2 linked regions of the Methanococcus vannielii SB genome follow. The protein of the gene in region 2 binds, or shares a complex with, the protein of the main gene of each other region. Links are inferred from orthologs where the notes say so. Each region holds a gene or a part of one and is shown on either strand. Other genes may lie near its edges. The genes, in order: MEVAN_RS03480 and dph2.

Region 1 (16,349 bases), 480 kb from region 2 along the record:
GCTCATATATCATAAGCTCTCATAATTACTTCTGCATATTTGTGGTGGTATCCTTCAATAGCTTTTTCGACAGCCGGGAAGTTCCACGTTGATGCAGCAATAATGTTGTAATTTTCAATTCTACCGTCTTTACCCATTTTAGCCATGTGGGTGTTTGTGGCCCTTGGAGCTTCATGTACTCCGATACCAAAGCTTTCTTTAGCTTTTGAGTAGTCGGGAGTTATTTTTGTAGCACCGTTGATATTTAATTCATCAATGAGTTCTAATGATCGTTTAACAGCTTCGAAGTTTTCTAATGCTCTTGCAAGGTTGAGATCCATTGCTCCGCCGCCTGATTTAAAGTTTCCGTATTTAACCATTCTTGCTCTTGGGCCCCCTTCTGCGGGGTTTCCTCTATAGAATGGAATCTGGTTTGTAGCAGTTTCTGCAATTTCAGGATATGCAGCATAGAACCTTTGTGCCGGAACTTCTGTTACATCTTTCCAGTTAATTGCATCCCTATTGCCGAATGTGGTATCGGTTGCAATATATGGGTAGTCGTGTTTACCCAAATCCGGAATGCCAATTTCCCCTAAGTATCTTTCAATTAAAGTTTCTAATACCTCTAACATGGTGTTACAGTCTTTTTCATATTCCCTGCATGCATAGTAGAGTTTTGCCTTAGCTCTTTCAGAAATATTTGTTCTCATACCACCTACTACTAAGTTTGGCGGGTGAATACCTTCTCCACCAGTTACATCAACAACTAATTGTCCAGCTTTTCTCATTTTTTGGATTAGTTTAATTGCATCAACTCTTAATGTTCCTGATTCTTCAGGTTTTAATAAATCATCAGCAATTAACAAGTGATGTAATGGGTGTGAATGCATCCTGTTTCCTAAACCGAGTAATTCTCTTAAGATTTTACCATCTTCAGGAATTTCTGCATCAATTGCATTTTCGACAGCTTCACATGAAGCAATACCATGGGTTGCTTGGCAGATACCGCAAATTCTCATAACTGCAATAGGTCCAAATGCTGCAGGTTTTCCTTGCAACATCGTCTCGAAACCTCTTACTGGCGTGGTATTTGGGTAAAATGCTTTAGTTACTATTCCTTCGTCATCAACATTTAACACAAGTTTAGCATGCCCCTCATGCCTTGTTGTGGGGCTAATAGTTACAGATTCTGCCACACTAGTCACCTCCAAGGGTAAATATAAATACATTAGATTTTTTCTCTACGGGATAATATAAAGGGATGCTTCTTTAAAAATCTAAATATGGGAAAATAACATGTTAAATATCTAATGGACAATTAAATAATTAATTTTTCTAAAAATAGATTAATAATATGGATAATATAATAATTATTAAATTACTTAATAGGAACTTAAAATATTATTTAAAATAACGGTAAAATACTCCCGTTTGTAGGTGCGATTGCAGGAATTTTAAATGTCTTCCAGATGGTCATTGCTAATGAAAGAGCTTGATATCTTTCTCCGTGCATTACTATTGCCTTTTTTGGCTCAGGTATCTTTTTTAAATATCTTATAAGGGAATTATAATCGGCATGTGCAGAAAACTCAACCTTTATAACCGTCCCATTTACTGGAATTGCTCTTTTAAACGGGGTTATTTCTTTTACTCCCTCTTCAAGACTTCTACCAATGGTGCCTTCAGCTTGATAACCTGTTAATATCAGCTTATTTTTAGGATTTTTTAAAAGAGATAAGTACTGTAAAATTGGCCCTCCCTGAACCATTCCTGAAGTGGATATTATAATACACGGCTCTTTATTAAATACTTCATCAGAATTTTTTATTAGGTTTCCAAAGGGATTTATCCTGTTTTCAATTGTATTTTTTATTTTTGGGTTTAGCCATTCGGAATATCCCATGTACATTCCAATGGTGTGTGTTAAAGAACCATTAACATATATTGGAACTTCTTTTAGTGCTCCACTTTTCATGTAGTTATTTATAACAACAATAATTTCCTGAGATCTCCCAACAGCAAATACTGGAATTATTACCTTTCCACCGTTTTCAATAGTTTCAGAAATTTCATCAATAAGCTGCTTTTCTAAAACTTTTCTTGCAGGTTTAATGTCAAGTGGTGACCCGTAAGTAGATTCTATAATTATTGTATCAATTTCATCAATATCCGTATCTGCCGAACAGAGCGTTCTAGTTTCTATTTCATTAATATCTCCAGTATATAATAGTTTTTTTCCATCCACGTCTAAATAAATTGAAGAACTTCCTAAAATATGTCCTGCATCGTGCATTTTCATTTTTATGTCGGAAGTAACCTGTTTTTCTTCTCTGTACTTCACTGTTTTGATTACATCCATAGTTTTTTTAATATCTTCTTCTTTGTATATTTTCGAAAGATTTACGGTATCCTTCCATACGTTATACATTAAATCCGCTGTTGGAGGATTACAATAGACTTTTTTGAAGTTAAAATAAGGTATTGCACCGCAGTGGTCAAGGTGTGCATGTGAAACTAAAACTGCATCATATTCTGAGTCTTTAATATCAGGTAAACTATTGTCTGATGGATCCATCCCACAATCAAGGAGTATTTTTGATTTTTTAGTGTTTACCTCTACACACGATTTTCCAATTTGGTGGCATCCACCATGAAATTTTACAATTGCCATTATATCACTTAATCAAATAAATGTTCATTAAATTCCATAATTTTTAAATTTTTTATTAAATTTTTATTATTTTATTTTTTTAGAAACTTTTTAAAATTTATAAAATCTTTGAAATTTTTATAAATTATAAATTTATTTAAAATTAATTTTTTTATACAATTTATTTAAAATTTAAAAATGATTTATCCACATCTCCATTTTCAAGCCGAGTTACAACTGATGCAACCATATTCTTAGATGTTTTTAAGATATTGTCATTTTTTATAAACGTAAATATTCCTTTATATCCTTCGTCAATTAATCCAACGTTTTCAAGCCCCAATATCAAAGCAGAATTTTTTGTAGCCATTTTTAAAATTTCTTTCGGGTTTAAATGGTAAATTTTATAAATAAAATCCATTTCTTTAAATAATGAGGGCGAATTTGCCATAAAGTTGTCTGTTCCAATTCCTAGAAGTATTCCACTTTCATGTAATTTCAAAACATCTGGAAGCCCGATATTAAATGATGAATTTGCCCTTGGACACACTACGATTGGAATATTATTTTCTTTAATTAAGGAGATGTCTTCAGAACTTGAGTGAGTTGCATGTATTATAAAATCGGGCTTAACTTTCAACTTGATTAATCTTTCAATTTCTGAAAGTCCATATTTTTCCTTTGAGTAATCTACAGAGCCCTTATGTTCATTTGCGTGAATAGAAAATATTTTATTATTTTTCCTTTTAAAAACTTTACAAATTAACTTAAGTTCTAAGTTGGAGTACTCATTTGAACCGCTCAATCCAAGGCCTTCGCAACTATCCAAAATAAGGGATATTTCTTCTTTTAAATGTTTTTCATCATTTTTGGTAGGTCTTCCAAGAATTATTGGAGTTATAGATGAATTTGAACTTTTAAAAGCCTGTTTAAATAAATTTATCCCTTTAATGCCATTTTCACGGAAGTCACAAAAAGCTTTAACGCCATTATTTTCTAGCTCATAAAGCCCTTCTGACATCCCTTGAACCAATTCTTTATCACTACAACTATTTAAAAACTTATGTTTTAAACCATTTGGTGGTTTTACAAGTTCATCAAGAGTTTTTCCAATTCCAATATCTTTAATTGCGGAGTCCCCGATATGTGTATGGGCGTTAATTAATGGGGGTATTACTAACCCACGGTAGTTTATAGTTTTAAGATTGTGTTCATTAGTAAATCCTTTTATCATGCCATCTTCAATAACAAGGGTTCCTTTTACGAACTTAAATTCATTGCCATATAAAAAATTGGAATTTAAATAAACCATTTTTTAATGCACCTTTTTACAACAATTACTAAAAAAATTGTAAATCATAATTGTAAATCATAATATTAAAATATCATTTTAATTATCATATTATTAATCAGTTGGTGAAAAAGCAATGTTACTCTTAAAAAAACAGACAGTTAAATCTGCATTTGAAGAAATGATTCCAAGAATAATGAAATATGGTACTGATATGGTTACCGAAGATAATCAAAAATGTAAAGAAATAATGAATATGGTAATTGAAATTACAAATCCAAAAGACAAATCCATATCTAAATTGTATCCGCTTGGGGAACGGGCAGTTAAATCATATACTGAACAGTTGATAAATGGATGTACCGCAACTTTTGTTTATGATTACCATGAAAGAATTTTCAAATATCCAAACGATTTAAAGAATAGAAAATTCGATCAAATTGAATATATTGTAAACAAATTAAAAAGTGAGAAAAATTCAAGGCGAGCAGTTTCAATTACGTGGAACCCATATATTGATACTGAAGTAAAGGACGTTCCATGTTTACAATTTGTACAGTTTCTTATACGGGATAATAAACTTTATCAGACGGTTCTTTTCAGGTCAAATGATGCGTTTTTAGCATTCCACGCAAATGCAATAGGGTTAATTAGTCTTGGAGAATTAATTGCAGAAAAATTAGGAATTGAATTAGTAAGATATACTCATCATTCAGTTTCAATGCATGTTTATTTCGAAAGGGATGCAGATAATTTGAAAAAATTTAATTTTTAATGGTTTTTTAAAAATTAATAAATTTTTATTCTTTATTAGATACTTCCTTTAACTTCTTTTTTAATAATAGGTATTCTTTACAGTCTTCGATACTTTTAAAAGAACCTCTTTTCTTACAAAAATCAATAAATTCTTGAAGGTCGATATCCGGCTTACCTCTAAATTTACGCCATATATTTTTTACGGATTTTAAAATACTCATATTTAATTCCTCCATATTTTTTGTAATCGGTTGCAAAATCTTGCTAAAAATTAAAAACAATGTAATATCTGTACATATAATCTACTTTTTAGGTATTATATTAGTATTTTGATATAATAAAAATAGAAACGTTTTTATTTATTAAATTTTTTCAACGGTTAAAAAAGCATTAATTATTTTAAAAACCTTTTTTGAGGTTTTAATTTGTTTATGTATTAAATAATATTTTAGCTAAATTAACTATTTTTTAGCTAAATTTAATGTTATTGTAAGTTTTTTTCCGTCGTGAGAACTTTTTACCCAAATTTTATTATAATCTGAAATTCGGTAACCATTTAAGGCTGAATCTTTTTTGATATGCCAAAATACCCAATCGGAATATTGTTTATGAAAAATTGCATCGTAGCTAGTAACTTCAAAGAAATATTTCAAAGTTATGCCTTTTTCGTAACCTTTTGGAAGATAAGTGGTTGAATCAAGATATATAATATTTGAATCACTAGAAATATCGTAATTTTTTTCAAACAACGTCATTATATTCCTTGAAAGGCTTGGAATACTTTCATATTTTTCAGCCGAAATATTGTAATCAGCTACACTTTCAAACCCTACATCATAATGCACTTTTTCATCCCTTAATTCAATCCTGTAAAATGTTATATTATCTATTTGGTAGTTTTCGCTGTTTTTTTTGTAATCAATATAGCTGAAAAGCTCCAGTATTGGGGGATGCTGGTCTATAACATAGTAATTTCCATATAAATTTACTGCAGTGGCTGCATGACCGGGGTTTCCTTTAGATTCAAAATTAAGGATATATATCGGAGAATAATTTTGATTTAAAAGAATTGATGCAGTAAGGAGAGAGTAATCCATACAAATTCCTTTTTTCTTCAATAAAGTTTCATATGGGGTTTGTATGGTATTATTATATGGGTCGTTTACTTCTATTTTTCCGTTAACCCAATACGTAATTGTAGGAGTCTTTAAAAGTGCTTTTTCGTAATCGTATTCAATGTTTTCGCTTTCAAAAATTATTATATTCCATATAGATTCTTCTATTGAATTTCCTTTCAATGCATTTGAAATATTTTTTGTTTTTAAAAGTTCTTCTTTTGATAAGTAAACCTCAATTGAATCTTCAAAGAAGTATTTTGGGAGTTTTTCGGAAGTATATTTTACCGGATAAAGCCCAGATTTATCTAAAATATTTAAAAAATCAGCTGTATCAAAACTTGTATGCATAAATGAGAATGTTGAATATGCTAAAAAGGAAATTACAAGAAAGTATGTTAATTTTTTGGTATTTGATTTCATTAAAGCACCCTAACTTTAAAAAAAGCTGTTAAAAGAATAAATTGATTATGTTTTTAGGTTAGTTACTTTCTTTATATTTATCGTTTTTTTCTTCAACATTTTCTACTTTTAAATTATCCAAACATTCTTCAGAATTTTTTTCATCCTTAAAATTATAAAATACCCCTTCAGGTTGTATGGGGATAATTACTGCTGCTATAATGTATGCAATTAATACTCCTGGGTTTATAATGAATAATAACACCCATAAGAGCCTCATTAATGTTGGATCTATATTGATATATATTGAAAGCCCTCCGCACACACCCGCAAGCATTTTTTCGTTTTTAGATCTATAAAGTCTTTTCATAATACCCCTTTTTTATTTTATTACGATAATATTATTTAATTAAATAATATATTTAATTAAATTGGTATTTAAAAATTTCATGCAACAACGAGGGATATGCATTTTATTCTAAAGTTTCCTTTTTTACAAATTTATTTTCTTCTTTTCTTTCAGGGCATACTCTTGCAGTTGTAATGTATCCAGTATGTCCTATCATCCTTGTTGAAGGCCTTACTCCTTTTTCTGAAATTTCAATGTCTCTAACAATACATTCAACAGTTTTTATGTCCAAAAACCCATGTTCTTTCAGAGCCTCAACTCCTTTTTTAGCTTGTTCTACATATGGGACATATATTGCAATTCTTCCCTTTGCCTTATTCAATGCCTTTTTTGCATGGGGCACAACATTCCAAGGGTCAGGCATATCTAAAACAACTACGTCTACATTTTCTTCATCAATTCCGTCTGTAACATCCCCTATTTTTTGAATTACATTGTAAAGCCCTTTTTCTTCAAAAGTTCCTTCTTCAATTTCTTCTTCAAAACCAGTAATTTTTTGGTTTTTTCTAACTGAATTAACGATCTCCAAATTTTTCCTTGCAACAACTGCAAATTCAGGTCTTTTTTCGTAAGTTACTACCTTACCTTCTTTTCCAACGGCGTTTGAAAGGTATATTGTAAGGGCGGCAGAACCAGTTCCTGCTTCAACAATAAGTTCCCCATTTTCAACTCCACATTCTGCAATAATTAATCCTATATCTTTTGGAAGGAGGGTTGTAACAGTTCTTTTCATTTTTTTAACAATATCATGTATTGTAGGTGTTAAAACATAAAATTCTCCGCCTTTATGGGTTGTTAAGTATGAACCATCATCAATTTCTTTTAAATCAACAACGCCCATATCATTTCCAAAATTTTCAACGTCCCTATTTAACAAGTATTTTTTTTCACGACTGTCTATAATTAATCTTTTATTATTCATTATTTCACCCATTTATGGAGTTTTGATTCTTCAAATTCTTTTAACAATTTTTTTGAGGTTGCCCAACTTCCTCTAGCAATTTTAGGTAGTTTTTTATGTTCTTTTACAAATCGTTTTAAAAATTCTTTAGTTTTTGGATCACCCGGATATCCGCTTCCAATGTCTCCGAATTCTTCTTTGTATGATTCAATAATATTATCCCGTGTTACTTTGGCAATGATTGAGGCAGCTGAAACAATTTTGTATTTTTCATCAGCCTTATGTTCAGCAATGATTTCTACTTTTTTATTAATAAGTTTTGCTTTAAATTGATTTAAAAAAGACTGCTCACTGCTACTACATGCATCGATAAATATTTTTACATTTTCATATTCCTTTAAAAAGTGATTTGAAAGCTTGGAAAATGCACTGAGTTCTATTTTATTTAAATTAGATGTTTTCATGTATTCGTCTATTTTTTCAGGAGCCAGTACAATTTTTTGAACTTCAAAGCATTCATTAATAATATTGTAATATTCTTCCCGCCTTTTTTTCGTTAACTGTTTACTGTCCTTTAAATCAAGACTGTTTATCTTATCCAAATCTTTTTCGGTGACTTTTACCACTGAAATAACCATTGGACCAAGTACTGGCCCTCTTCCGGCTTCATCAAGTCCTAAAATTATCTTTTCATTTAGTATTTTGGATGGATTATTAATCGATTCATTTAAATTATTTTTGTAATTTTTATTCATTTTATCACGTAGACTAGTTGACTGGAAACGTATAAAAAATAGTAACACGAATATACCTATGCTTGAATATTGTACATACTACTCTATTTTAAATACCCTATAGACCATGGTGGTAAAATGATTCCAAAAGAAGAAATAATGGGGATTTTTGAGAAATACAACAAGGATGAGATAACTATCGCAACTGTTGGGAGCCATACCTCCTTACACATCCTAAAGGGAGCAAAGTTGGAAGGTTTTTCAACTGCCGTAATTACTACTAAAGATAGAGATGTTCCTTACAAAAGATTTGGAGTAGCAGACAAATTCATATATGTTGATAAATTTTCCGATATTTCAAGCGAAGAAATTCAAGAACAACTACGGGAAATGAACGCAATTGTTGTTCCACACGGTTCATTTATTGCTTATTGCGGGTTAGACAATGTGGAAAGTACATTTAAAGTTCCAATGTTTGGCAATAGGGCCATTTTAAGGTGGGAAGCGGAAAGAGACCTCGAAGGGCAACTTTTAGGCGGCAGTGGTCTTAGACTTCCAAAAAAATATAACAGTCCAGATGAAATTGATGGGCCAGTAATGGTTAAATTCCCAGGTGCAAGGGGGGGTAGAGGATACTTCCCATGTTCTTCAACTGAAGAATTCTGGAGAAAAATTAACGATTTCAAGGCTAAAGGCGTTCTTTCTGAAGAAGATGTTAAAAAGGCACATATTGAAGAATACGTAGTTGGTGCAAACTACTGTATTCATTATTTCTATTCGCCATTAAAGGATAGGGTAGAACTAATGGGTATTGATAGAAGATACGAAAGCAGTATTGATGGACTTGTTAGGGTTCCTTCAAAAGACCAGTTAGAATTGGATATTGACCCTTCATACGTTATCACTGGAAATTTCCCAGTAGTCATAAGGGAAAGTCTGCTTCCACAAGTGTTTGATATGGGGGACAAGTTATGTAAAAAGGCAGAAGAACTTGTAAAACCTGGAATGCTTGGGCCGTTTTGCTTACAGTCACTATGTACTGAAAACTTAGAACTCGTTGTATTTGAGATGAGTGCAAGATCAGACGGTGGAAACAACACCTTTATGAATGGAAGCCCATATTCATATTTATATAATGCTGAACCACTAAGCATGGGTCAAAGAATTGCAAAAGAAATCAAATTGGCTCTTGAGCTCAAAATGATAGAAAAAGTTATATCCTAACTTATTTATTTTTTATTCAGCATTAAAATAGGGTATTTAAATTTATTTAAGTATATTTAGGTTTATTTAAATTGAATTTACAGATAAAAAAAGTTTAAGAAGTTATTATCCCTTTTATTTCTTCTAATTTCTCTTTCATAATATTTTCAGAATCTGCTTCAATATTAAGTCTTAAAAGTGGCTCAGTATTTGATGAACGAACGTTAAACCAGAAATTTTTACAGTATACGGATATTCCATCTAATTTTTCAATACGGCATTCATTTTCATAATTTTTTTCAATCGTTAAAATTGCATTTTTTTGGTCAATTACTTTAAAGTTTATTTCCCCACTATGAAAATATTTTTTATATCCCTTTGCAACTTCTGAAAGTGGCTTTTTTTCATTTTCAACGGCTTTTAAGATATAATAAAGTGCTAATAACGGACTTTCAAAATATCCAATTGATTTAAAGTAAAAATGGTTGCTAAATTCACCAGCAAATTCTGCATCAATTTCATGCATCAATTTTTTTATGAAGTAGTGGCCAACTCTAGTCTTTATTGGGATTCCACCATTTTTTTCAATTACTTCAGGAACAATTTTGCTACATCTTAGGTCGTATACAATTTTTCCAGTTACTTCTTTAAGTATTTCGTTTGAGATAATTGCAGTAATTATGTCTCCTGAAAGTACGGCTCCCCTTTCATCAATTATTCCAAGCCTATCTCCATCTCCATCAAAAATTAAACCTATATCGCAGTATTCTTCCTTTACTAAAGAGATAATATCTTCTAAACACTCTTTTTTTAGGGTATCTGGTTCATGGGCTGGAAAATTCCCATCTGGAAACTCGTTAATAAATACTTTATTTATAATAACGTCATTTAGTATTTTTTTTTCAGCATGCGTTGTTACACCATTTGCAAAATCAACAGCGATTTTTTTAGACGTTTTTTCAATCTTTTTTTTAAAAAAGTCTTCGTATTTTGTCACAACGTCTGTTTTAATTTTTTCTAAATCAATATTTATTATTTCGAGCTTCTGTTTTTCGGATAAAGTGTATTTTTTAAAAAAAGGCTTTATTTCATCTATAGGGGAAAGAGGAATTCCAAATATATCACACATTTTAAATCCCGTATATTCTTTTGGATTATGCGATGCAGTTAAAACAATTCCTAGGTCAAAGTTATCCTTAGTTCCAAAATACATCAGTGGGGTAGAAATTTCTCCAGCGTAATAAACATCTGAGTTTTCAAGTAAACCATAGATAAGGGGTTTTAATAGTTTTTCAGAGCCGATTCTAATGTCTTGCCCTACAAGTATTTTTTTGTATTTTTCCCCAAGTAATTTTCCAAGAGAATATGCAAAATCGTCATCTAATTCATTTTTATAAATGCCCCTAATGTCATACGCTTTAAATACCAATTTACCACCGCTTATTAAAAAAGTTATACATGGGCATATTGTGTTTAAATTGTTATTAATACTTTATTAAAAAATAAAAAATATACCATAATTACTTTGAACAATGGTCGAAAAAAATCTTACTCCCTATCCACTTTGGAATAAGGTATAATTATTATACTCTCGTATTTATAAATAAGTTATGATTTAAATTTCTAAAATTTGAAAAAAAGAATTTTTATTGCAATCCTCATATCTCAGATTACAATATGTCTGGCTTTTGCAGGATTAAATGAACAAAAATTAGCTTCTTAATTCAATTTCTATCTGGACTGCGTCAGGAATTCTTACTTTCATGATGTGTTTCATAGTTCTTTCATCGGCTTCAATGTCAATGACTCTTTTATGAACTCTCATAGTCCACCTATCAAATGATGATGAACCTTCGCCGTCAGTTGATTTTCTTGTCGTGATTTTCAATGATTTTGTTGGTAATGGAATTGGTCCCGCCATATCTACACCAGTTTTTTCAGCAATTGCTTTTATCTGGTTGCATACGCTGTCTAATTCTTCGTGTTTAGTACTTGATAGTTTAATTCTTGCTTTTTGCATAATATTCCTCTCTTTTCCGTGTTTTAAATAAAAGGAATGGGAGTTAAGCTAAATTATTTGTTTTTAGCTGTAACTTGGATAGCCATACCTGCAGCAACGGTCATACCCATATCTCTGATTGCGAATCTACCAAGTTGTGGAATTTCTTTAACGCTTTCTATAACCATTGGCTTTGTAGGAATTAATTTAACGATTGCAGCATCACCAGCTTTTAAGAAGTCTGGGTTTTCTTCTAAAACTTCACCAGTTGCAGGATTTAATTTTTTCTGGATTTCTGCAAAAGTACATGCAATTTGTGCTGTGTGTGTGTGGAATACTGGAGTGTATCCTACGGTTAATACTGAAGGGTGTTGTAAAACAACAATCTGTGCAGTAAAGTCAGTAGCAACTGTTGGAGGATTGGTAGTGTGTCCTAAAACGTCTCCTCTCTTGATGTCTTTTTTACCAACGCCTCTTACGTTGAAACCGATGTTGTCTCCAGGTTCAGCACTTGGTAATTGTTCGTGGTGCATTTCTACAGTTTTAATTTCTCCAATTGCTCCAGCAGGTTCAAAGACAACTTTGTCACCTGGTTTAATGATACCGGTTTCAACTCTTCCTACTGGAACTGTACCTACACCTGTAATTGAGTAAACATCTTGGATAGGCAATCTTAATGGTAAGTTAGTTGGTTTTTCAGGCGGTTGGAAGCCGTCAATAACTTCTGCAATTGTAGGGCCCTTGTACCATGGGGTTCTTTCTGATTTTTTGAATACGTTGTCACCGTGGAGTGAAGCAACTGGAACAAAATTGATCTGTTCAGGGTTAAATCCAATCATTTTTAATAACTGATCGCCAATCATTTTCTTTAATTCGTTGTAATCAGCTTCTGAGAAGTTTACGGTGTCCATTTTGTTAACTGCAACAGCTAACTGTCTTACACCTAAAGTTCGGATTAAGAACACGTGTTCTCTTGTTTGGGGTTGGATACCAGATTTAGCATCGTCAACGTTTACAACTAAAACAGCTGCATCAGCTTGTGAAGCACCGGTAATCATGTTTTTAATGAAGTCCCTGTGGCCCGGGCAGTCTACGATTGTAACTTCGTATTTTGCGGTTGGGAATTTTTTGTGAGCTACGTCAATTGTAACTCCCCTTTCTCTTTCTTCCTTTAAACCGTCCATAACGTAAGCAAATTCGAATCCTGCTTTTCCTTTTTCTTCAGCTTCTTTTCTTAATCTAACGATTAATTGTGGGTCAATAGCTCCACCGTCTAATAATAATCTTCCTACGGTTGTTGATTTACCTGCGTCTACGTGACCGATAAAAGCAACGTTAAGAATTGGTTTTGTTTTTGCCATGATCATTCCTCCATAATAGAGTTTTAGATTGATGTTTTTTCATTTATTTAGATTGATTCAAGTTTTAGACTCAACCGTAAAGTGTAATAAGTGTAGTAGAAAAAGGTATATATATTTTATGGTGGTCGTTTATTCTGATTTTAAACCTTTTCTGTCTCTAATTTGAGCAACAACCTTAGTTTGAATTTCATTTGGTACTCTTTCGAATCCTGAGAATTCAACACTCCATAAACATCTACCTTGGGTTGCACCACGAATTGCACCAGCGAATCCAAACATTTCAGCAACAGGAACACTTCCTTTGATAATTGCCATGTCACCTTCCTGTTCCATGTCAACAATCTGCCCTCTCCTGTTGTTGATTTCTCTGATCGCATCACCCATGTAATCCTGTGGCGTGTTAATGTAAATTTTTTGCATAGGTTCCAAGAGAATTGGTTTTGCACTTGAAACTGCATCTCTTACTCCAAATCTAATTGCAGGGATGATTTGTGAAGGCCCTCTGTGGATTGCATCTTCGTGGAAAGTTGCATCAATTAGTTTGATTTTTACTCCTTGAGCTCTTTCAGATGCAAGTGGCCCTCCTTTTACACCTTCTTTGAAACCCTCAATGATTAATTCTCTTGCTTCATCGAGTTGAACAATACCTTTTGTCATGTTTACAATCATGTTTCCATTGTAAATTGACATAACTTTTTTAGCCTGTTCTCTTTCAAGTCCAGCTTCGATTAACCTAGTCTCTGCATCTACGTTAGTCTTCTTTTTGAAGTCTTCATCGTGGATTTTACCTTCAACGTATGCTGCATAAACTGACTCTTCCATTGGTTCTGCAATCATGTAGAGCTTGTTGTGCTTGTTTGGTGATTTTCCTTCAATTTCAGGGGAAGTTCCTGTAATGGTTTCCCTATAAACGATAATTGGTTCACCAACATCTACTTCAATTCCACCGTCCCTTCCAATCTTGGTATTTGTGATAACTTCAATGTGGAGTTCACCCATACCGCTGATTAAGTGTTCACCGGTTTCTTCATTGATTTCGATTCTTACAGTGTTATCTTCTCTTCCAATCTGCCTTAAAATCTCGATTAATTTCGGTAAATCTTTCGTGTTTTTAGCTTCGATTGCAACAGTAATTACTGGTTCAGATGTGTGGGTCAAAGATTCAAATCCGGGTTCTAAAATTTTTGATGGGCTACATACGGTTTCTCCAGCAGTAGCTTCTCTTAAACCCGTTAATGCACAAATGTTTCCTGCGGAAATGCTTGGCACTTGAACTCTTTCAGCACCCATGAAGATAGCAACTTGTTGTGCTCTTGCCTTTTGTTTAGAGCCTACAAGGTATAATTCGTCACCTTGTTTGATTCTTCCAGAAAACAATCTGCATGCTGAAATTGAACCTGCGTGTTTGTCAACAATAATTTTTGTAACAACACCTGCAAGTGGTCCATTAGGGTCACACATTGCCATGGATTTACCAACTTCAGATTCTGCATCTCCCTTCCAAATGTTTGGAATTCTGTATTTTTGAGCTTGGAGTGGGTTTGGCAAGTGTTTGATTGCCATGTCAAGAATAACTTCGTGAAGTGGAGCTTTATCAGCTAATTCTGACTGTTTTTCCTGTTCACAGTAGTCAATAATGTCTTTAAATGAAATTCCTGATTTCTGCATGTATGGAACTGAAATTGCCCAGTTATTGTATGCTGAACCAAAAGCAACTTTTCCAGTGACTACATCACAGAGCCATTCTTTCTTAAATTCTTCTGGAGCCATTTTTTCGATTAATTTATTGACTTCAGCGATAATTTTCATGAATCGTCCTTGTAATTCTTCAGGAGTTAACTTTAATTCGTTAATTAACCTGTCAACTTTGTTAATAAACAAAACAGGTTTAACTTTTTCTTTTAACGCCTGTCTTAAAACAGTTTCAGTCTGAGGCATAACGCCTTCTACTGCACAACAAACAACTACTGCACCGTCGATTGCCCTCATTGCCCTTGTTACGTCACCACCAAAGTCAACGTGACCTGGTGTATCAATTAAGTTAATTAAATACTCTTTTCCATTATATTCGTGTACCATTGAAACGTTTGCAGCATAGATTGTAATACCTCTTGCAGCTTCTTCTTCATCGAAGTCAAGTGCAAGTTGGTCTCCTGCTAAATCTTTTGAAATCATACCTGCTCCTGCAAGTAAGTTATCAGATAATGTAGTCTTACCGTGGTCAATGTGGGCACAAATACCCATGTTCCTAATTTGGTCGTGGGTTTCCATTAAGGATTTAACCTTTTCAACCATTTTTGCTCGTCTTCCCATATTTTCACTCTTTTATTTTTTTGAGCAGTTCACAATATGTATACTCTAGTTATCATTTTATGATATAGAGTTATGTATAAAGAAATATAAAAAATGTATGGTTTTATCTTGCAGATTGTGCAACTCTTTCTTTTTCTTCTTTTTTCTTAACTGCAAAGCTTTTTTGCATATCTGCTTTTGAAGCTGCAACTAATTCATCTGCTAAGCACTGAGCAATAGATTTTTTGCTTTTGTGGGCACCCTGTGAAGCACCGAGTGAAATGTTTCTAAATGCAGTATCGAGTCTTCTTGAAGGCGAAACGTCTACTGACTGTAGGAATGCGATACCACCGTATGAAATTCTTGTAGTTTCTTCCCTAGGCCCTGAATTTTCTAAAGCATCAACTACAACTTGAATTGGGTTTTCTTTAGTTCTATTTTCAACAATAGTTAAAGCTTCTTCAATTATTGACAAAACTTCGTTTTTTTTCCCAGTGTTTACTTGCGTAGCCATTAATTTATTTGCTAATCTTTCTACAACGTGCATTTTGTTTTTATCAAACATTTTCTTTGAGTTTCTTCCTGCAGTGTGAGGAATTAAAACTGGATTTAAGCTAATGTGTGATTTTAAGCTTGGATCTTTAACTGTGACAGAAGTACTGTCCCACTTACCAAATAATTTGATTTCCAATTTTTCACCCTTTTTAATCTATCTATTCTTAAATTATCTTTTAACTTTTTCCTGCCTTCCTCTAACGAGTTCCCTGATTGAGTTTTTACCAACCATTAATACTTTGTATCTTACTCCAGGAATGTCCCCTTTAGCTTGACCTGATGGACCACCGATACCTTCGATTACAACTTCATCGTGTTCGTCAATGAAGTTTATAGCATGATTTCCTGGGGCAAATGCGGTTACAACCCTACCATTTTTGATTAACTGAACTTTAACACATTTTCTAATCGCAGAATTTGGCTGTTTTGCTTCAAGACCAACTTTTTCTACAACAATACCCCTACCCATTGGAGCTCCTCCTAACGGGTCAGCTTTTACTTTTAAGCCTAATTCTCTGTTAACGTATTTGTAGTGTTGCCATCTTGTCGCTTTTCTTTTTAATAATAATTTTCTTCCTGCGAATTCTCCTTTTGGAGATTTACTTCCTGACATAAAATCACCTTATTGGTTTTCTTCAGCTTGAACATTTTCAGATGATTCTGCTGCTTTTTCAGGTATTTCATCTTTTTTAGGCCTGTTAT
Region 2 (16,323 bases):
CATTTACAGGCGGTTTCATCTTACGGGAAGCCGCTTTTTCTGGCCTACCCATTCTTGCACCCACGTAAATATAAGTATTTCTTCGAATTTCAAAATGCGAAAGCAGGTTTATTAGGTGCATGTTGTTTTTGGCATTGGAAACTTTTTCTTCAAGATTTTCTACACTATCAAAACTATTTTCATAATCGTAGCCTAAAGAATAGAGTAATGGATAATATTCTAAAATAAAAATTTTACCGTCAACTACCTCGTGACAGCACCCAATTAGTTCTAAAAATCTCTTATTTGATATATCTTCAGGATTTTCTAGGTCATAAGAAATCTCCCATTTATCACTATTTTTATTAAAATTACCTCTTAAAATCCAATTTCTAAGCGAATAAATATTTTCTTTGGAGATATCATGCCAATGGTAAGTATAAACTGGATGAAGCGGTGTTTTTGTCGTTATTGCAAACTTTACCGCTTCTTTTGGGCTAGGATTACTTATGAATTCTGTTGAATAGGGTATATTATTAACTTTGAGTATTTTTTCGTACCATTCAACGCACCAACTACTTGGAAGCATTACGTGGTTATTTTCTAAAAAATCCCCATAGTTTACGAGAATATCTCCTAAAAATAAGATTTCTAACACGTCTTTTCTATACTTGATAGCTTTTTCTACAGTATCAATTTTTAAAACACTATGATTATTTAATTTAACTATCGGAGGGTCGATACTATCAACAGGAACAACGCATGTTGCCTTTCCAGGACGTTCAGTCTTTAACTGGGTCCCAACTGCCATAAAATCATCTACTAAATACATTATTGCAGGATGAAACCCATCAGTTGCAAATCCTGTATTTCTGCTTCTACCGTACCTCAATCTAAATCCGCCTTTTTTTGAAGGGTGTGCAAATACTGGCCTTCCGGCAATAACTTCCCCGATAAATTTCGTAACTTCCTCTATTTCACAGTCATCGTATTGAGATAAGTCCTCTTCTTCTTCGTAGTTAAAATCTTCTTTTTCATCTTTAATATCTTCATTAATTTCTTCTTTTTTATTTTTAAGTTCTTTTAACCAATTCCAGCCTTCAATTTCAAGTTTATCAACGTGTCTTAAGATTTTAGGTGCTTTTAAAAGTACTCCTTCAACCAGTGCTAAAAGGGCTCCTCCACGAATTTGGTTTGTTTCAACCCGTTCTAAATCCCTGTGTCCACTAACTTCAACATCGTCTGTTGCCTCACCTGTGATTTCAACAGAAATATTTCTTACAGCAGTTCTTATTTCTTCTATTTTTGGCTGGTATTGAAAAGTAGTGACTTCGGATTGGTAAAGGTCTATTTCTTCACCATAACGCTCAACTTCATCGTCTGTTGGCTTAAATTTATCTAAGTTCATATTTTTCCGAACATAATCCCCAACAAGAACCGCTAAAGCTTGTGCAGTTCCCCCTGCACTCCTTATGGGTCCTGCAAAATATATTGCAAGATATTCCGTACCGTCATGATTTTTTTTTATCTTAACGTGGGCTATACCTTCAAGAGGTGCTGCAACAATTCCTTCGGTAATTACTGCTAAAGCTGTCCTTACTGCCTGTTCAGCACCTTCTTCTTTCCCAAATTCTCCAAATCTACCTTCTACAATTTCTTTTGCAATTTCAAGTGCTGCAGGTTCTTTTCCAAGTTCCATTACCAATTCCCGTATTCTTTCAGAAACTTTTGGAGGCCCCACAATACCTTCAACCCGATCTGCCATGTCTTTTGCCAAGGGAATCTCTACTTTATCCACTACATCATATCCAAGTTTCCTACATTCTTCCGCAATAAAATACAGGTTATTCACATCATTTAAAATCGATTTAAAATATTCAGTCATATTTTTTGAAGCTGAAACATGGAGCATAAATTATCACAAACCATTTCTTAAATTCTATAGATAAAATAGGGTTTAAAAACATATATACCTTTAACAATTAACAAAAAATGTTAAAAAAATTGACAGTGATTTTTATTTAAAAACAAAAATATAATTAAAAAATTCTAAATCCGAAAAATAGGATATTCGCCTTTAAATTTTATTAAAATGGCATCGGGGCTATAGCCTGCCTTCTGTAATTTCGGTGACATTCAGCTTAGCGCATAATGCTTGCACTCACGCAAAACAAAGTCGTTTCATCGATTTTCCAAAAATCCTCAATTTTAAAATATCATAGTCATATTTTTTGGAACCGTGTCGTTTCTATACTTTGTTTATTCCTTCTCAGGAAATCTACGTAATTGAGTGGGCAGAGCTTCCTCCCAGTTGGATAGTCACCAGCCCCCTTACCATAAAAAGGGTAATTTTGAGACATTTAAAAAAGTGACTAACGGCGTCACTTTGTTCCCACTAGATAGCAGTACTTAAAGAATCGCTGGAGGGCTTAATTTCCGAGATCGGGATGGGATCGGATGTTACACCTCCGCTTTGACCGTTATGTCAAAGTGTTAAATTAAAAGTGCATTTTAGCTTTCATATCTTTAAGTGTCCAGATGCCTAAATTATCTCTCGAACTGTTAGTACTAGCGGGCTGAACATCTCGGAAGAACCTTGATGCGTACACCCCTAGCCTATCAAACCCGTCTTCTACGGGAGTTCTCGTTCCCGAAGGAAACGGCTGTCTATTTTCAGGATGAATTTCGAGCTTAGATGCTTTCAGCTCTTATCTCTTGGCGCGTGGCTGCTCGGCAGTGCCTTGTCAGACAACCGATCGACTAGAGGCGCCGACGGCCCGTTCCTCTCGTACTAGAGCCACCTTTCCCTCAGACAGCCTACACATCCAGCAGATAGCAACCAACCTGTCTCACGACGGTCTAAACCCAGCTCATGATCCCCTTTAATGGGCGAACAGCCCCACCCTTGGGTCCTGCTGCAGACCCAGGATGGGAAAAACCGACATCGAGGTAGCAAGCCGCGGGGTCGATATGGGCTCTTGCCCGCGACAACTCTGTTATCCCCGGGGTAGCTTTTTTGTCATCCCTGGCCCCCATCAGTGAGGCACAGGGGTTCGTTAGGCCCGGCTTTCGCCTCTTCGTTGCGTTTTGTTGGCAACAAAGTCAGGCTGGCTTTTGCCCTTACACTCAACAGCGGAGTCCTGACCCGCTTGAGCCAACCTTTGGGCCCTCCTGATGCATTTTTAGGAGGGTACCGCCCCAGCCAAACTGCCCACCTACCGGTGTCCCCTAAAAGGGTGAGGAACATGGTCATGAGAGGGTGGTGTCCCAGGATCGCCTCCACCTTTCCTGGCGAAAAGGTTTCGATGGCTCCCACCTACACTGTACACTCACAACCATGCCCCAACGACAGGCTGCAGTAAAGCTCCACGGGGTCTTCGCTTCCCACTGGAAGTCTCCGGCCTTTGCGCCGGAATGGTAGGTTCACCGGATTCTAGTCGGGGACAGTGGAGGTCTCGTTACGCCATTCATGCAGGTCGGAACTTGCCCGACAAGGAATTTCGCTACCTTAAGAGGGTTATAGTTACCCCCGCCGTTTACTGGCGCTTCGCCCGGTTGGAACCGGGGTTCACGTACCAGCACTGGGCAGGCGTCGGCCTTAGTACACACCTTTTCAGGCTCGCTAAGACCTATGTTTGTATTAAACAGTCGGACCTCCCTGGTCACTGCGACCAGCGATCCCATATTTAAACAAGATCACTGGCACTCCTTCTCCCGAAGTTACGGAGCCAATTTGCCGACTTCCCTCGACTAGATTCATCCGCTACGCCTTAGGATACTCACCTAGGGGCACCAGTGTCGGTTCTGGGTACGGACATCTAGAATCCTTGCTAGTTCCCTTTTCACGGGCTCCAGAGATCGGCCGAACTCTCCTAACGGAGAGCTCATCACTCTTTCATCCGGTTCTCGTTATTACAACTCTCCCCGGACTTATAAGCTTGAATGTCCAGACAAGAACACTCAGCCTACCCAGAAGCGTTGGAAACTAACCTTGTGTTGCCACGCGTATCTAGATGGCACAGGAATATTAACCTGTTTCCCTTTCCCCTCAAAGGAGTTACCTCGAGAGTTAGGACCGGCTTACCCACAGCTGACAAACATTGCTGTGGAACCCTTGCCCCTTCGGCGGTGGGGATTCTCACCCCACTTATGCTGTTACTACTACCGGGATCTTCATTTCTACGAGGTCCACTCGACTTCACAGCCGAACTTCTGCCCTCGCAGAACGCCCCCCTACGGGATCACCTTGCGGTGCCCTTGGGTCTCGGCAGCCGATTTAGCCCCGTCCATTTTCGGGGCCCTTGATCTCGACAGGTGAGCTGTTACGCACTCTTTAAAGGGTGGCTGCTTCTAAGCCAACCTCCCTGCTGTCTTAGACCAAGGACGCCCTTCGTGTTCACACTTAATCGGCATTTAGGGGCCTTAACCCAAGTCTCGGCTATTCCCGTCTCGGACATACAGCTTACCCGTATGCCCTCACTCAGAGCCTACGGCGACGACAGGTTCGGAGTTTGACAAAACAGCGAGGAATTTCTTCCCCTAACCATCTTATCAGTGCTCTACCCTGCCGACTACCTGAACTCTGGCTGACCTGAGAGTCACTTCGAGGGGAACCAGCTATCTCCGGGCTCGATTGGCCTTTCACCCCTAGACCGAGGTCAGAAGAGTGCTTCGAACGGCAACAACTCTGCAGGCCTCCATCCCTCAGTTGAGGGACTTCACCTTGCCCCGGCCTAGATCGCCCGGTTTCGGGTCGTATTGCTGTGACTCCGGGCCCTTAAGACCCCGTCCCTAAAGATTCTGCGGACTTGTTGGTTTCCCTACGCCTTCGATCGTGAAGATCTTAAGCTCGCCACAACAATACACTCCCCGGCCCGTTTTTCGAAACGGAGGACGCAACCCTGGCTCTGTTCTTCGTACAGCCGCCTTGCGACGGTTTCCTTCAGAACAGTTGCCTTTGGGGCCACGCCATTCCATACCTACCTGGTTTCAGGCTCTTTTCACACCCTGTTAAGGGTGCTTTTCAGCTTTCCCTCGCGGTACTAGTACGCTATCGGTCTTGAAACGTATTTAGAGTTGGAAGTTGATGCCTCCCAAATTCCCGCGCGATATCCAACGCACGGTACTCAGGGACACTTCAAACCTGAATCGATTGCGCTTACGGGACTTTCACCCTCTATAGTGTGACGTTCCAGTCAACTTCAGCTTTTCTCAACAGGCGAAAAGAAGGCCCTATAACACCACATCTCCCCGAAGGGATTCAGTTTGCCCTGATCCGTGTTCAATCGCCTCTACTAACGGAATCTCAGTTGATTTCTTTTCCTGCGGGTACTAAGATGCTTCAATCCCCCGCGTTACCAATCCTTACGGATTACAAAAGTAGGAAGTCCCATTCGGAAATCCTAGGTTCAAAGGCTGTATGCGCCTCGCCTAGGCTTATCGCAGCTTACCACGTCCTTCATCGGCGTTTCAAGCCAAGCCATTCCCCAGGTAGGGTAATAGATAAAATTAGACATCTGGATAACACCAGATATGAAAGCTTGTGCACGACCATCATTAATATCTGGTCCTTGATCTATAATATCAAATATCATAGACTGCATAAAGTGGACCCGGCGGGATTTGAACCCACGGCCTCTGCCTTGCAAGGGCAGCGCTCTCCCAACTGAGCTACGGGCCCGGAACTAAAGCCCACAATCATTTAGTGCCTAGTAGCGACCAAAATGTTCTTTTTTTAGGAGGTGATCCAGCCGCAGGTTCCCCTACGGCTACCTTGTTACGACTTCACCCCCCTCGCTGAGCCCAGGTTCGACCCTAGCCAAAGGCCAAGGCCTCACCTGAACCCAACTCGGGTGGTGTGACGGGCGGTGTGTGCAAGGAGCAGGGACACATTCACCGCAGTATTATGAACTGCGATTACTACGGATTCCAGCTTCACGTGGGCGAGTTACAGCCCACGATCCGAACTACGACTAGGTTTCGGAGATTCGCGTCCCTTTTCAGGGTAGCAGCCCATTGTCCTAGCCATTGTAGCCCGCGTGTAGCCCAGGAGATTCGGGGCATGCGGACCTATCGTTGCCCGCTCCTTCCTCTAGCTTAGCGCTAGCGGTCCCCTATGAGTGCTTACCTTCCGGAGAAAGTAGTCGCAACATAGGGCACGGGTCTCGCTCGTTACCTGACTTAACAGGACGCCTCGCGGTACGAGCTGACGATGGCCATGCACCACCTCTCAGCGCTTCAGGCAAGGTCGTCAACCTGGCCGTCATCATGCTGTCGCTCCTGGTGAGATGCCCGGCGTTGAATCCAATTAAACCGCAGGCTCCACCCGTTGTGGTGCTCCCCCGCCAATTCCTTTAAGTTTCAGTCTTGCGACCGTACTCCCCAGGCGGCGAACTTAACGGCTTCCCTTCGGCACCACCTGGGCTCGAGGCCCAGGTGACACCTAGTTCGCAGAGTTTACGGCCAGGACTACCCGGGTATCTAATCCGGTTCGCGCCCCTGGCTTTCGTCCCTCACCGTCGGACCCGTTCCAGACAAGTGCCTTCGCCATAGGTGGTCCTCCAAGGATCAACACATTTCACCGCTACCCCTGGAGTACCCTTGTCCTCTCCCGGTCCCAAGTCCAGCAGTATCCCTGCCAGTCCTCTGGTTAAGCCAGAGAATTTAAACAGGGACTTACTGGACCGGCTACGGACGCTTTAGGCCCAATAAGAGTGGCTACCACTCGGGCCGTCGGTATTACCGCGGCTGCTGGCACCGAACTTGCCCAGCCCTTATTCCTCAAGCTGTTTACACTTGATAAAAGCCCATGCTGTGCATGAGCACTTGGGGTCCCCCCGTCGCACTTTCGTGCATTGCGGAGGTTTCGCGCCTGCTGCGCCCCGTAGGGCCTGGGGCCGTGTCTCAGTCCCCATCTCCGGGCTCCCTCTCTCAAGGCCCGTATCGATCGTAGGCTTGGTGGGCCATTACCCCACCAACTACCTAATCGAGCGCAGTCCTATCCTCGGGCGCATATGCTTTCAGAAAAGAATCGTTCCAGACTGCTTTTCTTATGGAGAATTATCCTCAGTTTCCCAAGGTTATGCTCCACCTGAGGTTAAGTTAACCACGTGTTAATGAGCCGTCCGCCATGGCCGAAACCATAGACTCGCATGGCTTAGTCGAACCCCAATAGCAGTAGCCTCCGGCGGGATCAACCGGAATTTTGTGGCGTAAAAGAATTTTACGCTCACACTCTCGTGGAGTACGTCATTTTTACATTAAAGGAAATGACATTTTATTTGGTCGCTATCTAGGTTTCACCTAGATTGTGGGCTTACATCACACCTGAGTGATTTAGTTCAGGCGATCACTTTGATTTGCATAATATGAAAACGTGTTGTAATATGTATTGTTTTTAGGTATGTAACAATAATTTTTTAGAGTTTTATTTTAAACTTTTATCCTAATAACGTATAAAGTTAAACATATTAATTAAAAAAAATAGAAGTTATCACATCAAAATAACTTCATTTAATGTTAAAAATAATACCATATTGAACTGTAATCTTCAACTTTTTCCCCACGGCTTTTTAATTCGCAAAGATAATTATAAATTGGAACATCCTTATAGATGTACGTTTTTGTAAGTGAAATATTTTTTTCCCATGGGTGAAACTCATAAACTCTGCTTCCATCATTCATTATCATTATAACATCGTGATCCTGATAGAAATTAAGATTGTTTTTACCAAGTTTTGGAACATTAAATACAGTACTATCTGTCCTACAGTACCCAGGTAAAAGCCTTGCTTCTTCTTTTCTCTCCTGTAATGCCCTTGCTATTGGGACACGATAATTTGTAGTTTCTTCTTTTCCTTTTGTATTAAATAAATAGTAAGGCTCAATTCCAATTAATTTTAAAACTTTCCTAAGTGCTGAAGTTTCAAATCTACGACTATTTTCTATTGTAAATACCTGTTGATTATATACTGTTATTCCGCTATTTTTAAGCCTAGATATCGCATCCCTTAAATCTGCTGTGACCTCATAAACATGCTCTACATGGGTAGATATTGCTATTTCTCGAACTCCTGGTTTATTATATTTTCCAAGAATTTCCGAAAATTCATTAGTTATTCTTTGAGGAAGAGCTACGGGAGTTCTTGTTCCGATCCTTATCCGTTCTAAATGCTTTATTTTTGAAAATTCAGATAATAAATAATCTAAATATTCATTAGAAAGTATTGCAGGATCCCCTCCAGTTAAAAGTAGTTCCTTTATACATTCATTTTCATTAAACCAGTTTATAGCATTATTTACTGATTCTTTTGAAGCCAATACATTATCTGAAAATACATCTTTAATTTGCCAATTTCTCTGGCAATAAACACATATCTGGGCACAAGTTTCGTATGGTTTCATTATTGCAATCATCGGGTATCGCCTAGTTACAAGGTCAACTGGTGAAGTATCACTTTCACCCATAAAATCAAGATTTTTGCCACTGCTTCGTGCTTCAATTGTTTTTTCCACATATCTTACCGGAGGAATTACTTGGGCCCGTACAGCATGGTCGTTTCTCCGATCTAAAGAATTATCCATTAATGAAACGTAATAAGGAGTTATTCCAAATGGAATATTATTTTCACGTGCTTTTTCAATGGAATATTTCTCTAATTCAGATACCCTAACCAAATTTTCAAGAGTTTTTGAATCTGTAACAATATTTTTAATATGCCATTTCCAATCATTCCATTCATTAATTCCAACATTAAAATAATCCAAAATTCTTTTTTTATTGTCCTCCCTTGTTTTTGAAACTTTTTTAGATATTCCAGAAGGATAACGCCCTATAAAATGTTCAGCACGATTTGACAGCTTATCCAGTTCGAAAGACCTATTTATTGCAGCTTTTCGCCCATTTAATTTTAGAAATTCTGGAAAATCTTTAGAATATATTCCGGACTTTCCATTAATTCCCCGAAGTAAATATATCATTTCATTTAAAAATCCAAGTGAAATTCCAGTGGTTTCCCCCTTATAAATGTTCCAAAGTGCATTTATCGCAGAAAATTCTGCTAATTTTTCATTTTTTGGAGAAATAATATTTTTAAAAACTTTAATGCATTCTTTCATATTAATTATTTCAAGTTTTGGAAATTCCGTATTTTCAAAATAGAGTGTTTTTTCAATGGAATTTAAATATTTATAAACTTCATGCCTTAGATCGTTTAAATCATTGCTTTTAACCAAAATAGAGTAAAATTTAGTGTCGGTTTTAAGTAATTGTTCCATTTTTAATTGAAAATGGTCGTTTTGCATATTTTCACCTCAAAATTTAAAAAAGGGCCATTTAAAAAAAATTCTAAATTTAATAAAATTTTTAAATTTTTCCAATTTTGTTAAATTTTACTAAAACAAACGACATTAATTGAAAACATATTCTAGATAATAATATTCTAAAAAAATATATAAAAATTGTTATTTTTCACATTTTTGTAGTTGCCATTAAAAATATACTACTACATAATAGCTATATAATAATCATAAAAAGCTTTAAAATAAATTCTATAAAATAACAATAGCTATTAAATGCTTTAAAAATTTATTTAATACTTAAAAATAGCCCAAGTTATAGGGTAAGTATATTTAAGGTTATCTGGGGGAAAAAACCTTAATTTTAAAAGAGGTTGTCTGGTGGTTATGTAATACATTCTTTGGATCGAGTTACCATTTTTAATGTAATTAATGCATATCCTAAATGATTTAAGAAATTTAGTATGGTATATAGAGGCAATAGGCTTATTTTGAAAGAGACGTATTTTAAAGGTTTTATGATATCTATTTATCAAAGCTGTTTTTGGTAGTTATTTTAATTCAATAGTTTTTTAAATAATTTTCTCGTTTTCTGTCAAATGCGATTTTTATTAATCCCATGTATATTACCTTTTTTTAATTGTTACCTTACTTGCTAAGTGTGTCTTTATAGTATATTGCATGTGGTCTTTAAGCATTCTTAATCTTTTTAAGTATGCTTAAATATTATAATTGCATTTAAACTATATAAAGTTTCCTATTTTAAAAATTTTATATTTTAAAGTTTAAGGCGATAACATAAAAAAAATTAAAAATTAAAAAATATTAATTTTGTATTTTACGTTATAGTATTATCTAATTAAAAGAGAGCCAAAATTAGCGATAAATCCACCAATTACAAATGCGGAAATAGTTGTAAGTAATGTAACCATTATTGAAACCTTTAAATTAAATTCCCTTGCAAGTAGTGCAATTATTGCGATACATGGGACATAAAGTAAACCAACAATTGCACCAGTAAATAGCTGAATCGTCGTTAATTCCATTTCAATAAGTGGAATAATTGAAAATTCCCGTCTAAAAATTCCCAATATTAATGGGACAGATGCTTCAGCAGGTAGTTTTAATATTCCAACTACCAAGGGACTCATTAACCTTCCAATTATATCCATTATTCCTGATTCATAAAGTAATGCCGCTAATCCAATCATGCCCATCATTGGTAGTGCCCCTTCTTTTAAAAACTGATTTGCTCGAAGCCAGACTTTTTTAAGTATAACTTCTTTTTTGGGAATTAAAAGTTCAGGTATCTCCATTATTGTAGGATGCCGTTTTCCAGGCAGTAGTTTATTTAAAAGTAATCCTGAACTTATCAAAAGTACTAGTGAAAAAGCATACACTAAAAAAAGTGCGATAATTGAGCGTTCTGCAAGAAGGGATATAAATGCACCAGATTGTGCAATACAAGGAATACTCAAACATATCAATGTAGATGCAAGTATTCGTTCTTTATTTGTATTTAATGATCTTGTAGACATAATTGCAGGAATCCCACATCCATATCCAAGTAATAGTGGAATTATACTTGCGCCAGGTAATCCCATTTTATTTAATAATCCATCAAGTAAAACTCCAAGCCTTGGTAAATATCCGCTATCTTCAAGTAAGCTAAGAGCAAGATAAAAAGAAATCACGTACGGGAATACTAAAGTAAATGGCCACTCTAAACCTTTAACTAAAAATCCGTAGTCCCCAATAAAAATATTTTTTATCATCCCATCTGAAAGTATAAGATTGATTAAACGCTCTATTTCTGGAATTATCAACCCCCTAACTATCGGAAGTAATATATACTTTCTAAGGCCCATTCCAAATCCAATAATAATTCCAAATGAAATCCCTAAAATTAAAATACTAATTGGTAGGCCAGGCCATGGCTTTGTCAATAATTCCCCAAATACTTCACGTTTACTTTTTTTACGGTTTTCAATCTTATTCATTACTTTTTTAGACAGTAACTCTGCTTTTTCCCATATTTCATCGTTTTTAGATTCGTTTTTAGATTTTTCAGGTTTGATAGTGGCTTTTAAATTCTTTTTAATAACTTCATTTAATAAATTTCCCAATTCTTCCTTAAGTTCTTTAATTCCCTTTTTTTCGATTGCAACCGTAGGTATTACTTTTATTCCCAATTCTTTTTCAAGTAGTGGGATATTTATAATATCCCCCCTTTCTTCTAAAATATCCATCCTGTTTAATACTGCAATTGTTGGAATACCGTATTCTAAAACCTGAAAAAGTAAGTAAAGACTGCTTTCAAGATTACAAGAATCAATAACACTTATTACTGCAGAAGGACTTTTTAAGGTTTCAGAGTTATTTTGAGACGCCCTATGACATGATTTACCATTCTTCTCAACAAGATTTCCTTTAAGCATATCAACCGCCACTTTTTCGGCATCGTTTGTGGCATCTAGAGTATAAGTCCCTGGAACGTCGATAAGAATTAATTCCCTGTTATTTAGCGTCATAACTCCTTTTGTGTATTCAACAGTTGTACCAACGTAATTAGCCATACTTACATTTATTCCGGTTAGGGCATTAAAAATAACACTTTTACCAATATTTGGAGGGCCCATTAGTAATACGCTATCCATATCAGCTTTTACCATTAAAACCACCTTTTTCTATTTTTTAGAATTCCCATATAATAAATTTAAACTTACGATGCCTGAAAAAATTAAGGGAATCCAAAACGTAATAATTCTCGTTACTACTGAAACTGAAAATGCTTCATAAGGCATTAATGAATCTAATGACAGAATAAATGTTAGTGTACCTTCAAAAGATACAAGTCCTCCTGGAAATAATGGTAGCATACTGACTGCATAAGCTCCAAAAGTCCCGATTACTGAAATTATGGGATTTATTGAAAACCCAAGCAAATATGCTACAAGCACTACCTTTAATGGGTATAACATCCACACTATTGAAGATATAACTAATAATTTCAATGCCTTTTTATAATCTTTTAACATTTCTTCGGAACATTTTGATGTTTTAAGTAAAAAGTTTGCCATAGTATCCAGGAAGGAATTAACTTTTTTTACCAGTCTTAAATTAGACATGAAATTTCTTTTTTCTTTTTTTACGTCGTTTTTATTTTTTGGAAAAAACTTGTTGATGTTAAAAAATGTGTAAAATAGGATTAAAAAGCCAATTAGTCCTGCAAATGAAAAATATATTATGGACGGCAGTTCTAAATACATGATTCCGATTAGTAAAGCAGCTGCTAAAATCGCTAAAAAAGATAGTAATGAATAAAATTTAGTAACCAGTAGCATTGCAGTAAGTTCAGAGTATGAAAGTCCGGTACTTTGCTTGAGTAAATATATTTTAACAGGTTCTCCACCAAGTTTAACTGAAGGAGTTATACTTTCTACAAACGAACCTATAAGCTGTATTTTAAAAACTTCATACATTGAACAATTCGTACTTTTTTCAATTAGAAGTATATAGAGCGAATATGCACTAAGAAATAATGAAATCACCTGTAATATCACCATGAAAAAAATCCCATAAAGTGAAATTCCAACTATTATGTGATAAACATCTTCTAAACCTAATTTCAAAGCAATAGCTGTAATTACTGCCATTCCAAGGATTAAAAATGAAATTTTTTTAAATCCTATAATTCCCAAAGTTACTAAATTGGTTTTTTCCAAAAATTACACCATTTAAATTATTCCATGTTCTTTAAAAGAGATTTTATGTAAATTATGTAAAAATTTAATTTAACTAAAATTTAGTTAAATTTTAGTTAAAACTTTTTTATTTTCTAAAGCATCGGATTTTAATATTTCAAAATTTAAACTCCATACATACATGATTTTTTAAATGTTTTCATATTCTGAATAACGTATGACTTAGGCTTATAATTTTTTGGAAGTTCACCATATATTTTTGCATAATTTTCCGCCGGTTGACGCACTATAACTCTTTTTGAAATTCCGTTATCAATTATTTTTGATAAAATCTCTTCTTTTTCAAAAACCTGAAGTGCAATGATTATAACATCATAGTTATTGCAATCCACATTTAATCCATTTTCGTTTAATACAGTTATATTATTAAAATTATACTTCTTTATGCAAGATTTTGACTTTTCAACTGCCTCTTTATCAATATCAACAGCAGTAACGTTTGCCCCGGTAAGTTTACTTACGTGTATTGCAGTAAATGGTATAGAACCTGAGCCTATTACAAGAACTTTGTCTTTTGAAGTAATATTTGCTAGCTCAATTTCCCGTTTAACTGTTTTTTCATAATATTTACAGTAGCTGTAAAAAACAGGGTAAATATTACAGCTAATTTTTTCAAGATTTGCAAAGAATTTTTTCATAATTCACCCCTAATTAGGCGATAAATGGTTTTACTTGGATTAATTTTGCTATGTCTTTTCCTATTGCAATTTTCCGGTCATCTATTGAACAGACTAATGGCCCACCATAAATTTGCTTTGCAACTAACTGTATTATTTTTCCTTTTCTAAGCCCTAAAGATGCTAAAAATTGATTTCCATATTGTTCAAGGATTATTCCTTTTTGTCCATGTGGTAAATCAATTAGTAAAATTGTTTCATTTTTTAGAGTATCTGATTTCATAATTTTTCACCACTTTAAACGAAAAATAAAGATTATTGCGTTTTAAAATGTCTTAAATCTTTAATTTATGTTAAATTTATTTTTAATATAAAATTTTTTAAGTTTATTTAAAAATTGTAATCTTACTTAAAGTATATATATTTTTCTAAAATATGACTTCAAAATTTTTAAGAATCGATAGATCAGAATAGTGAAAAACGTTAAAAATCATTAAAAATCGTTGCAATTGGTAAAAATCCGATTTATTTTGAGGAACTGTTAAGGATCCTTTAGATGTAAAATACTGCAAAAGAGCTAAATCGCTTTAAAAATCTACGGTCTTGAAAGAAACCAGAAAATAGCACGTTATTCGAAAAAGTGGAGGGAAGGGGATTTGAACCCCCGAACCGCTACCGGATCGGATCTTAAGTCCGACGCCTTTGACCAGGCTTGGCAATCCCTCCAATGAAACATATTACTTCGCATCTATACCTATAGAAATCTAATATATATACTTTTCGTTTATAATTAAAATTAAGATTAAAATTAAAAAATTTAGTAGAAATTGTTTTCTAAAATTTCATCGAATTTGTACTCAAAATCTTTTGAAATATACATTTTAAGTTCTTCAGGGGTAATTAGCGTACTTTCATAATTAGTATAGTCATCCATCACAATTCTTGGACATGCACAGATAATATATGCATCTACATTATAAATTAAATAGCTTTGAGAAATGTTATTTAATACTATTGGAATGTATTCAATGTTATTTTTCCTTAAAAGTTCAATTACTTTTTCAAATGATTTTAATCTACATTGTCCTTTTTTTGTTGATAAAACTACGCCTATTTTTTTAGGCGGGTTTAGAAGTAATTTTGAAACTCTCCCAACTCTTAATTTTATCAATTTTTTTATTTCTTGATCATTTATTTCAGAAATTTCTCTTGTAATTGGGTTATATATTTTAACAGTTTTTTTAAGTTTATACGCCATCATTAGCGGGTGAAATCTTCCAGTTCCAACAAATAAAACTTTTTCCGCATTTTCAACCGGCGCCCTACATCCTAAAATTACAACCGGGTTAAACATTTTAAGGGCTTTTTTAAATTGAATTGTTGTTGTAACGGTTGTATTTTCCATATCTTCAAGAATATTTTTAACATCTTGTAAAAAATATTCATTTTCCATAAAATAAGCGTGAATAAATAATACAGGAATTTCTGAATGAACATAGGCGAGTTCTTCGTGTCCATAATGAATAATTAAATCTATTCCTAAAATTTTAACTTCTTCGTCGCATAAATCACAAGCTCCAAAACAAGTTTCACCCCAAATCATAAGTTCAACACTTGTTTTTGTTTTTAAATATTCTATCTCTTTTTCAACGGCCCTTTTAAGTCCTTCGGGTGCTTGAAACAATACTTTTGTCGCATTTTTTGATGTTATCGCATTTAAAACTTTATTAGTCTCTAAATCCCACATAATACCACGTCAAATATTTATTTAAATAATCAATACATACTATATAGTTACTCCAATATTATTAATAAACTATAAAAGTGATATTATGACCCAGTTAACTGATGCAAAATCAGGAATAGTTACTGAAGAGATGAAGTTTGTAGCCGACGAGGAAAAAATTGACGTTAATTACCTTAGAAAACTTATTGAAAAAGGTTACGTGGTAATTCCAAAAAATATAAACCGAAAAACGAAGCCCGTTGGAATTGGGGATAACTTACGAACAAAAGTTAATGTAAATTTAGGTACCTCACCTGATTTTATTGATATTTCTTGTGAACTTAAAAAAGTTGAAATTTCAAATAAATACGGTGCTGACGCAATTATGGACTTAAGTACCGGTGGAAATCTTCCAGAAATTAGAAGTCAAATTATGAAAAACACGAATCTTCCAATTGGGACTGTTCCAATCTATGAAGTTGGTGTTGATTCAAAAGAAAAGTACGGTCGAGTCATAGATATGGATGAAGACCTGATTTTTAACGTTATTGAAAGGCAAGCCCAAGAAGGTGTTGATTTTATGACACTGCACTGCGGCATTACAAAACAGAGCGTTGACACATTGAATAAAGACCCTAGAAAAATGGGGGTGGTAAGTAGAGGAGGTGCATTTTTAACTGCGTATATAATGTACCACAACAAGGAAAATCCCCTTTATAGAGATTTTGACTACCTACTTGAAATTTTAAAAGAACATGACGTAACTTTAAGTCTTGGCGATGGAATGAGGCCCGGATGTTTGCAGGACAATACGGATAGAGCCCAAATACAGGAATTAATAACTCTAGGGGAGTTAGTAGATAGATGTAGAGAAAAAGGGGTTCAAGTTATGGTTGAAGGTCCTGGACACGTCCCTTACAATAATATTCAAGCGAACATG

The links.
Region 1: the proteins of dph2 (region 2) and MEVAN_RS03480 are in contact, whole or in part, in a crystal structure (PDB 6Q2D), measured with the Methanobrevibacter smithii proteins. The link is inferred for Methanococcus vannielii SB from one-to-one orthologs. Residues at the interface, in WP_011954460.1 of Methanobrevibacter smithii: Met1, Met3, Tyr4, Pro28, Glu29, Gly30, Leu31, Met33, Phe58, His80, Thr124, Gln126, Ser179, Gly180, Asn181, Phe182, His183, Leu185, Tyr201, Asn202, Phe211, Ile215, Arg291, Asp295, Asp296, Gln298, Met299; in WP_011954157.1 of Methanobrevibacter smithii: Pro482, Asn483, Lys484, His485, Tyr553, Asp555, Glu556, Glu559, Leu560, Leu591, His592, Glu593, Asp594, Ala595, Val596, His597, Arg598, Gly599, Pro600.

The regions. Positions count from the first base shown.
Region 1 is NC_009634.1:727,766-744,114, reverse strand. Bases 12,522-15,431 are described here. They hold MEVAN_RS03480 (elongation factor EF-2), read right to left. Parts: upstream 15,114-15,431; coding sequence 12,930-15,113; downstream 12,522-12,929. Other genes in these bases: MEVAN_RS03475 (30S ribosomal protein S7), read right to left, coding at 15,217-15,431; tuf (translation elongation factor EF-1 subunit alpha), read right to left, coding at 12,522-12,800. Also shown: MEVAN_RS03535 (MBL fold metallo-hydrolase RNA specificity domain-containing protein), read right to left, coding at 1,385-2,650; MEVAN_RS03530 (amidohydrolase family protein), read right to left, coding at 2,811-3,941; MEVAN_RS03525 (thymidylate synthase), read left to right, coding at 4,057-4,695; MEVAN_RS08985 (hypothetical protein), read right to left, coding at 4,721-4,897; MEVAN_RS03520 (transglutaminase-like domain-containing protein), read right to left, coding at 5,138-6,214; MEVAN_RS03515 (PspC domain-containing protein), read right to left, coding at 6,273-6,563; MEVAN_RS03510 (tRNA (adenine-N1)-methyltransferase), read right to left, coding at 6,667-7,524; rnhB (ribonuclease HII), read right to left, coding at 7,524-8,258; MEVAN_RS03500 (formate--phosphoribosylaminoimidazolecarboxamide ligase), read left to right, coding at 8,376-9,461; MEVAN_RS03495 (phosphomannomutase/phosphoglucomutase), read right to left, coding at 9,556-10,869; rpsJ (30S ribosomal protein S10), read right to left, coding at 11,152-11,460; more of tuf, read right to left, coding at 11,514-12,521; more of MEVAN_RS03475, read right to left, coding at 15,432-15,783; MEVAN_RS03470 (30S ribosomal protein S12), read right to left, coding at 15,817-16,260; MEVAN_RS03465 (NusA-like transcription termination signal-binding factor), read right to left, coding at 16,270-16,349. UniProt on the Methanocaldococcus jannaschii protein: Catalyzes the GTP-dependent ribosomal translocation step during translation elongation.
Region 2 is NC_009634.1:1,204,456-1,220,778, reverse strand. Bases 13,440-16,323 are described here. They hold dph2 (diphthamide biosynthesis enzyme Dph2), read right to left. Parts: upstream 15,405-16,323; coding sequence 14,475-15,404; downstream 13,440-14,474. Other genes in these bases: thiC (phosphomethylpyrimidine synthase), read left to right, coding at 15,490-16,323; MEVAN_RS06135 (FeoA family protein), read right to left, coding at 13,692-13,940; MEVAN_RS08805 (nicotianamine synthase family protein), read right to left, coding at 13,440-13,678. Also shown: polC (DNA polymerase II large subunit), read right to left, coding at 1-1,891; MEVAN_RS06155 (KamA family radical SAM protein), read right to left, coding at 7,498-9,282; MEVAN_RS06150 (ferrous iron transporter B), read right to left, coding at 10,128-11,948; MEVAN_RS06145 (lysylphosphatidylglycerol synthase transmembrane domain-containing protein), read right to left, coding at 11,964-13,001; more of MEVAN_RS08805, read right to left, coding at 13,145-13,439. UniProt on the Methanocaldococcus jannaschii protein: Catalyzes the first step of diphthamide biosynthesis, i.e. the transfer of the 3-amino-3-carboxypropyl group from S-adenosyl-L-methionine (SAM) to the C2 position of the imidazole ring of the target histidine residue in translation elongation factor 2 (EF-2).